DNA from 2 places in the Planosporangium spinosum genome. Region 2 is predicted to be linked to the other one. Evidence: riboswitches for the same ligand, from Rfam matches in the RefSeq annotation. Region 2 holds a riboswitch; the other holds the start of a gene.
The links. A riboswitch is a leader RNA that binds a small molecule or an ion and turns the genes downstream of it on or off. The one in region 2 is predicted to bind cobalamin.
Positions count from the first base shown of each region.

Region 1: linked by a shared signal. The riboswitch ahead of ACNTMW_RS32745 (hypothetical protein) and the one ahead of ACNTMW_RS23555 (VWA domain-containing protein) in region 2 are both predicted to bind cobalamin.

Region 1 covers NZ_JBLYUB010000044.1:17,183-20,547, forward strand. The annotation lists gene ACNTMW_RS32740 (histidine phosphatase family protein) at 533-1,102, shown strand; gene ACNTMW_RS32745 (hypothetical protein) at 1,099-1,533, opposite strand; cobalamin riboswitch at 1,573-1,751, opposite strand; gene ACNTMW_RS32750 (FxsB family cyclophane-forming radical SAM/SPASM peptide maturase) at 1,808-2,935, opposite strand; gene ACNTMW_RS32755 (hypothetical protein) at 2,945-3,106, opposite strand.
Region 2 covers NZ_JBLYUB010000019.1:51,442-54,806, reverse strand. The annotation lists gene cobO (cob(I)yrinic acid a,c-diamide adenosyltransferase) at 1-160, opposite strand, end outside; gene ACNTMW_RS23555 (VWA domain-containing protein) at 160-2,100, opposite strand; cobalamin riboswitch at 2,182-2,347, opposite strand; gene ACNTMW_RS23550 (hemerythrin domain-containing protein) at 2,557-3,126, shown strand; gene ACNTMW_RS23545 (hypothetical protein) at 3,184-3,365, opposite strand, start outside.

The DNA of each region.
Region 1 (3,365 bases), on a different contig from region 2:
CATCCGAACATGCGGGGGCCGGCTCGGGCCGGTCGGCGTTCGTGCCGGACGATTTGTCGAAGGAGCACCTCGTGCAGTCGGCCGCCGATCGGGCCGCGTGCCGTCAGTGGGTTCTGCTTGCAAGTGGACACTCGGCCGCAGCCGACGAGCGCGCGGACGAGCGTGGTTGGGGCGACCAGGTCGTTCTCGACGGGTGCGGGGGTGGCGATCACGGCGCCCCAAGGTCCGTGGTCGTGTCTTTGGACACGCCGAGTTGCTGGCCAGGTTGGCTGGACGGTGCCGACCCTCCGGACGTTCCTGGTTTGATCTTGTTCGAGAACCAATCGATTCCCAGGCAAGATCGTCCTGTTGGGTGGGCCAGTGGCGTACCTGTGTGACTAGGCTGCGGCTTGGTCGCGGGTGCGCCGCGTTCGTCACGTCCACCGTGGTTGGTGTGCGCCGCCGTTCGAGCTGTGTCGTGGCTACCCATGGAGTGAGTGGGTCGCGTCGTTGGTGGCGGTAGACGTCCATGGTGTGGGAGGGAGGGCGGGACGTGGGTACCCGGCTGGTGCTGGTCAGTCACGCGCCGACCGCGGCGACGCGGGCGGCGGCATTTCCCGACGACGAGCCGCTCGACGAGCGCGGTCTGGCCGGCGCGTCCGCGGCGACCGGGGTGTTCCGGCGGGTGGCGGCCGCCTACAGCTCTCCGGCGCGCCGCTGCGTGCAGACCGCCGCCGCGCTCGGTCTGGAACCGGAGATCGTTGCGGCGCTGCGCGACGGTGACGTGGGCCGGTGGGCGGGTCGTACCCTCGCCGAGGTCGAGGCGGCCGCGCCGGACGCGGTCGCCGCGTGGCTGACCGACCCCGTCGCCGCTCCGCACGGCGGGGAGTCGGTCGTCGAACTGCTCACCCGGGCGCGCGAGTGGCTGGACGAGCTGCCGGCCGTAACCGGCACGATCGTCGCGGTCACCCACCCGAGCGTCATCCGCGCGGCCGTCGTCGGCGTACTCGCGTCGCCCCCGGCCTCGTTCTGGCGCGTCGACGTGGTGCCGCTGCGCCAGACCGTGCTGACCGGCGGACCGGGACGCTGGACGCTGCGCGCGACGGGCCTGCCGATCGGCTAGGTCCGGACGGGGGCGGGCCGGGTGCGCGGCCGGCCGATCTGCTGGAGCAGCAGCTCGTCGGGGACGGGTACGCGGCCCGGGCCGCCGTCGAGGATCCACGCCTGCAGCCGGTCGAGCGCGTACTCGTCGACCAGGCCGAACCAGACCGGCCGGCCGCCGCATGCGCGGCCGGCGGGTGAGGGCCGGACCACGACCACGTCGGCGTGCTCGCACGGGCCCAGGCACTCGCTGGTGCGTACCGTCGCGGCTGCCGGATGTCGCGTCGCGAACCGCTCCAACCGGGTCAGTCGGGCGGCGTGGTCGACGTCGGGGTTCTTGGCGGCGCTGCCGCAGCAGCAGCCCCGGCAGACCACGATCCCGGCCTGGAAATCAGCGGCCGGGAGGGCAGCGGTCGGCGTCAAAGTGGACGAATCGTCGGCGGTTGGCAGCACAGGGCGCGGCTCCTTCCCCCATCGCTCGTGGGGTCGATCGGGCACATGGGTGTCGCGGCCGGTCTCCTGGCTCCCGGATCGTCGCGCAACCCCACGCCTTCCCAGGCCGGTGACGGCCCAGTGGCGCACGAACAGCAGGGTTGGCTCCCCGGTCACAGTGGCGAGGACCGCGCCGGACTCGCACCGGCTTCCCGATCACCGCGACTCCTGCACTGTAACGGCGGCCGGCGCGACGCGCAGCCCGACTACCGCGCCACCCAGCGGCGCGAACCTGCTACCGGAGGGGCGCGGCGCTCAGGCCGCACCGGCGCTGGATGTGCCGGATGACCACCTGCAGGTCGGCGCAGTAGACCGAGGGGTTGGCGAAGCCGTTACGGCCGGCGTACCGGTGGGGCAGGTAGCCGCCGCCGCACACGCCCACCAGGTCGCAGCGCCGGCAGGTCGGGCTCAGTGCGGCGACGCCCTGTTGCCGGTCGGCGACCTGCGCAGCGGCCAGCGCCCGGTCGAGGGCGTCGTCGGTGACGGTCAGGCCGAGGTCGGGTGCGCCGGCGAAGGTGGTCTTGAGGGTGTCCACGCCCTGGAGCGCGCCGTTGGACTCGATGACGACCAGGGTCACCGGGGCCAGGCCGAGGGCCTCGGTGGACTTGGTCGCGCCCAGTGACAGGCCGATGACGTCGTCGAAGAACCGGATCGAGTGCCGGTACGCCGCGCCGGCGGCCCACGCCTCGAACACTCCGACCAGCCACCGCCCGTAGCCGGCGGTGTCGCCGGGCGGGCGGGGTGGCGGGTTGTCCCAGTGCGCGTCGGGCAGGTTGAAATCGATCATCGGCGGGTCGAACGAGGCGAGGTGCTGGTAGACGGCGACCGGGTCGGCGGCGAGGTCGACCACGCACAGCAGGCCGCCGTAGCAATCCGGGGCGTGCTCACGCAGCAGCTCGATGCCCGCGACGGTGGCGTCGTAGCTGGACCGGCCGGCGACATCCCGGCGGTGCCGGTCGTTGACCGCGCGGGGCCCGTCCAGGCTGATCCCGACCCTGATCCGGTGCTGCTGCAGGACCGGCAGCCAGTCCGAGGTGAGCAGGCTGCCGTTGGACTGCATGGCGAAGTCGACCCGGATGGGCTCGGGGATCGTGCGGCGGATCAGCGTGCAGTACGCGTCGATGCGCTCACGCCCGGCCAGGGTCGGCTCACCTCCGTGCAGCACCACCAGCACATGCCCGACGCCGTGGGCATCGGCGTGCTCGGCGACGCGCCGGGCCGCCGCCTGCGCCACCGGCAGCGGCATGAACCGGGGCTGGTGGCGCCAGGACTGGTCGGCGTGGTGGTAGACGTAGCAGTAGTCGCAGTCAAGATTGCAGCGGCTGGCCACCTTGAGAATGAACGTGGTCAGCGCGACGGCCATCGTGACCGGCTACGGCGCGGTGCAGTGGTCCGGACGCGAGGCGTACGAGCCGGGTCCGCCGTCGGCGGCGCGTTCGGTCGCGAGGCGTCGCCGGGCGCGGCGCATGGCCTCGGTGAGGACCACACTGTCGAAGGGGTTCGCGGGCTGGTCGAGGCGTCGAGTTGTATCCATCGGAACGGCTACCTCACTTCCGCATCGGCGCGAGTGCTGTGAGTTTATGGTCGGACACGGTGCGTTGTCGTCACGGTTGCGCGTACCGACATATCCCTCCATCCGGACAAGGTCCACCCTGGCTCAGGTCGCACGTGACGCCGCTCGGGTGTTGTCCGCGCGGATCACTCGCTGTGCGCGCGGCTGCGGTGCGACATCGGTAAGCGCCGCGGGCGTTCGCCGACGGCGGCCACCGGGCGGGGCATCGGCCTCGGCCATG
Region 2 (3,365 bases):
CGATCGGCCAGCCGGCGTTCCAGGCGCGCAGCGCCATGCCGAACGCGGCGGTGGACTTGCCCTTGCCGGTCCCGGTGTGCACGGCGAGCACCGGCTGGCGGCGCCGCTGGCGGGTGGTGAGGCCGTCGTCGGGTACGTTCTCCGGATTACCCTGCGGCATCAGGCGGCCCTCCTGATCGTGGTGGCGTCGAGCGCGTCGAGTGGGATGTGGCCGGCGTCCAGCGCGCTGGCCAGGCGTTTCGCCAGGCCGAGGCGGACCGGGCCGGATTCGCAGTCGACCACGACAGCGGCCGTACCGGCCAGCGCCGGCGCGACGGTCAGCGGGTCGGCGCCCGCGGTGGCCCGGCCGTCGGTGACGACGACCAGCAGCGGGCGGCGGTGCGGGTCGCGCCGGCGTTCGGCGGCCAGGGTCCGTACCGCCGCCCGCAGGCCCTCCGCGAGCGGGGTACGGCCGCCGGTGCGCAGGTCGGCCAGCTTCGCCACGCCCACCTCGTGGCTGGTGGTCGGCTCCAGCACGGCTTGTGCCCCGGCCCCCCGGAACGTGATCATGCCGATCTTGTCGCGCCGCTGGTACGCGTCGCGCAGCAGCGACAGCACGGCCGTCTTCACGGTGCGCATCCGGGCTCGTGCGGCCATCGAGCCGGACGCGTCGACCACGAACAGCACCAGGTTGGCCTCGCGGCCGACGTGTACCGCCTCGCGCAGGTCCGTCGCCTGGACGCGGCGTGATCCGCGGGCGGCGGCGGCCCGTACCGACGCCGGCAGGTGCACGCTGGCCAGCCGGCCGGCCGGCAGCCGGGAGCCGACGACCCGACCGGTGCGGGCGTACGCGGCAGACCGCCGGCCGGTCGGGCCGGCGGCGCCACGGCCGGGTACCCGCAGCGCCTGCGGCCGGTACGCCGCACCGACCGGGGCCGGCTGGCGGGTCGGACGCGACGACCCGGACCCGTCGGCGTCGGCGTCGGCGTGACCGTCGGGGCCGGCCTCGTCGCGGTCGGACCGGTCGTCGGGGCCGCGGTCGGAATCGGGGCCACCGTCCGGGCCATCGCCCGGACCGCCGTCGCCCGGCGGCGGGTCGTCGTCGGGGTCCGGGCGGTTGTCGGCCAGGACCTCTTCGAGTCGCTGCTCGTCGGTGCCGGGCGGGTCCAGCGGGTCGCGGCGGCGGCGGTGTGGCAGCGCCAGCCGGGCGGCGTCGGCCACGTCCGCCGGGGTGACCTCGTCGCGGCCGTGCCAGGCGGCGAGCGCGGTGGCCGCACGCGCGACGACGATGTCCGCGCGCAACCCGTCCACCCCGTACGCGAGGCAGATCCGGGCGATGCGGTCGAGTTCGGCGTCGGGCAGTCGGACCTTGGGCAGCCGGTCCCGCGCGGCGACGATGCGCGCGGCGAGGGCGGCGTCCTCGCCGGCCCACCGGGCGGCGAAGCCCGCCGGGTCGGCCTCGTACGCCAGCCGCCGACGTACCACCTCGGCGCGCATGCCCGGGTCGTCGGGCGCGGCGACGGAGACCACCAGGCCGAACCGGTCGACCAGTTGCGGCCGGGGCTCGCCCTCCTCCGGGTTCATCGTGCCGACCAACAGGAAGCGGGCCGCGTGCTGTACCGAAACGCCGTCGCGCTCGACGTGGGCGCGGCCCATGGCGGCGGCGTCGAGCAGCAGGTCGACCAGGTGGTCGGGCAGCAGGTTGACCTCGTCGACGTAGAGCACGCCCCGGTGGGCCGCGGCCAGCAGGCCAGGCTCGTACGCCTTGACGCCGTCGCCGAGCGCGCGCTGCAGGTCGAGCGCGCCGACCACCCGGTCCTCGGTGGCACCCACCGGCAGTTCGACCAGTCGGGACCGCCGCCGGATGCCCGCGGGGTCGAGGTGCGGCCCGTCCGGGCAGGACGCGTCGGGCGTCGCCGGGTCGCAGGCGAACCGGCAGCCGTCGACGACGTCGACCTCGGGCAGCAGGCTGGCGAGGGCCCGCACGATCGTCGACTTGGCGGTGCCCTTCTCGCCGCGGACGAGCACGCCGCCGACGGCCGGCGACACGGCCGTGAGCAGCAGCGCCAGGCGCAGGTCGGCGAGGCCGACGACGGCGGCGAACGGGTACGGCGGGATCATCCGCCGCTCAGGCGCGTAGGCATGCGCAAGTCCCTTCCGCGGGTGTCCACGCCCGCGTGTCGGTGTTCCACGAACGGCTGGAGTCTCCTGGCTCCCGGATCGGCGCGTACGACAACTCCGGGTCGGCGCTCGACCCGGAGCGGTCGCCCCCTCGGCCTTCCCGCCGCAGATGCGGCCGTGGCGCGTCGGTGAGGGTTCGCTCCCCGGTAACAGTGGCGGGACCGCCCCGGATTCGCACCGGGTTCCTCCACTGCCGTTCTGGTGGTCATGCTGTCCCACCGGCCGGGTCCGCGTCAACGTGACAGGCCCCATGATCGCCTGTCCGGTGGCGGTCCGCCCGGCGCGGGCGGCCACCGGCCGGGTCCCCGCACGGCGGGCGGTACGGATGGCATGAGCGGCGCGGATCGGGGAAGGTCTCCGGCGTCCGCACCGATCGCGACGTGAGGAGTCGGATCCATGACCACGACGCGGGAAAAGGACGTGGTGGAGCTGCTGGTCGACCAGCACAACCAGATCAAGACGATGTTCGCCGAGATGGAGACGGCCAAGGGCGACCGTAAGCGCGAGGTGTTCGAGGATCTGGTACGGCTGCTGGCGGTCCACGAGACGGCGGAAGAAGAGGTCGTCCACCCCGTCGCCCGGCGCAAGATCGCCAACGGCAAGCAGGTCGTCGACGAGCGGCTGCACGAGGAGGACCAGGCCAAGCGCATGCTGGCCGAACTGTACGACCTGGGTATCGACAAGCCGGAGTTCGACATCAGGTTCCGGGCGGCGAAGGACTCGATCATCGCCCACGCCGAGCGCGAGGAGCGTGACGAGTTCTCGGGCCTGCGCCAGACGGTCGACGCCGACCAGCTGCGGCGGATGGCGGACGCGGTGAAGGCGGCCGAGCGGACGGCGCCGACCCGCCCGCACCCGAACGCCCCGGAGTCCGCGGTCGGCAACCTCCTGGCCGGGCCGCCGTTGGCCGTGTTCGACCGGGTCCGGGACTCGATGCGCGAGTACGCCAAGACGCACAAGGGCTGACCGCCACGGGCGGCCGCCGGAACCGACCGGAGGCGGTGGCCTGAACCGGCCGGACGGTCAGGCCGCCGCCGCGGGGCCGGCGGCGCGCAGGCGGGCGAGCAGCTGGTCGCGGTGCAGCCGCGCCACCGGGTCCAGCAGGTCCGGGTGGCGCAGCAGCGCCGACGCGTAGCGGTCGCGGTCGTCGGGGGCGGTGAGGCGGCGGAAGTCGCAGTACAGCCCGGCCATGTGGTCGCTGCCGC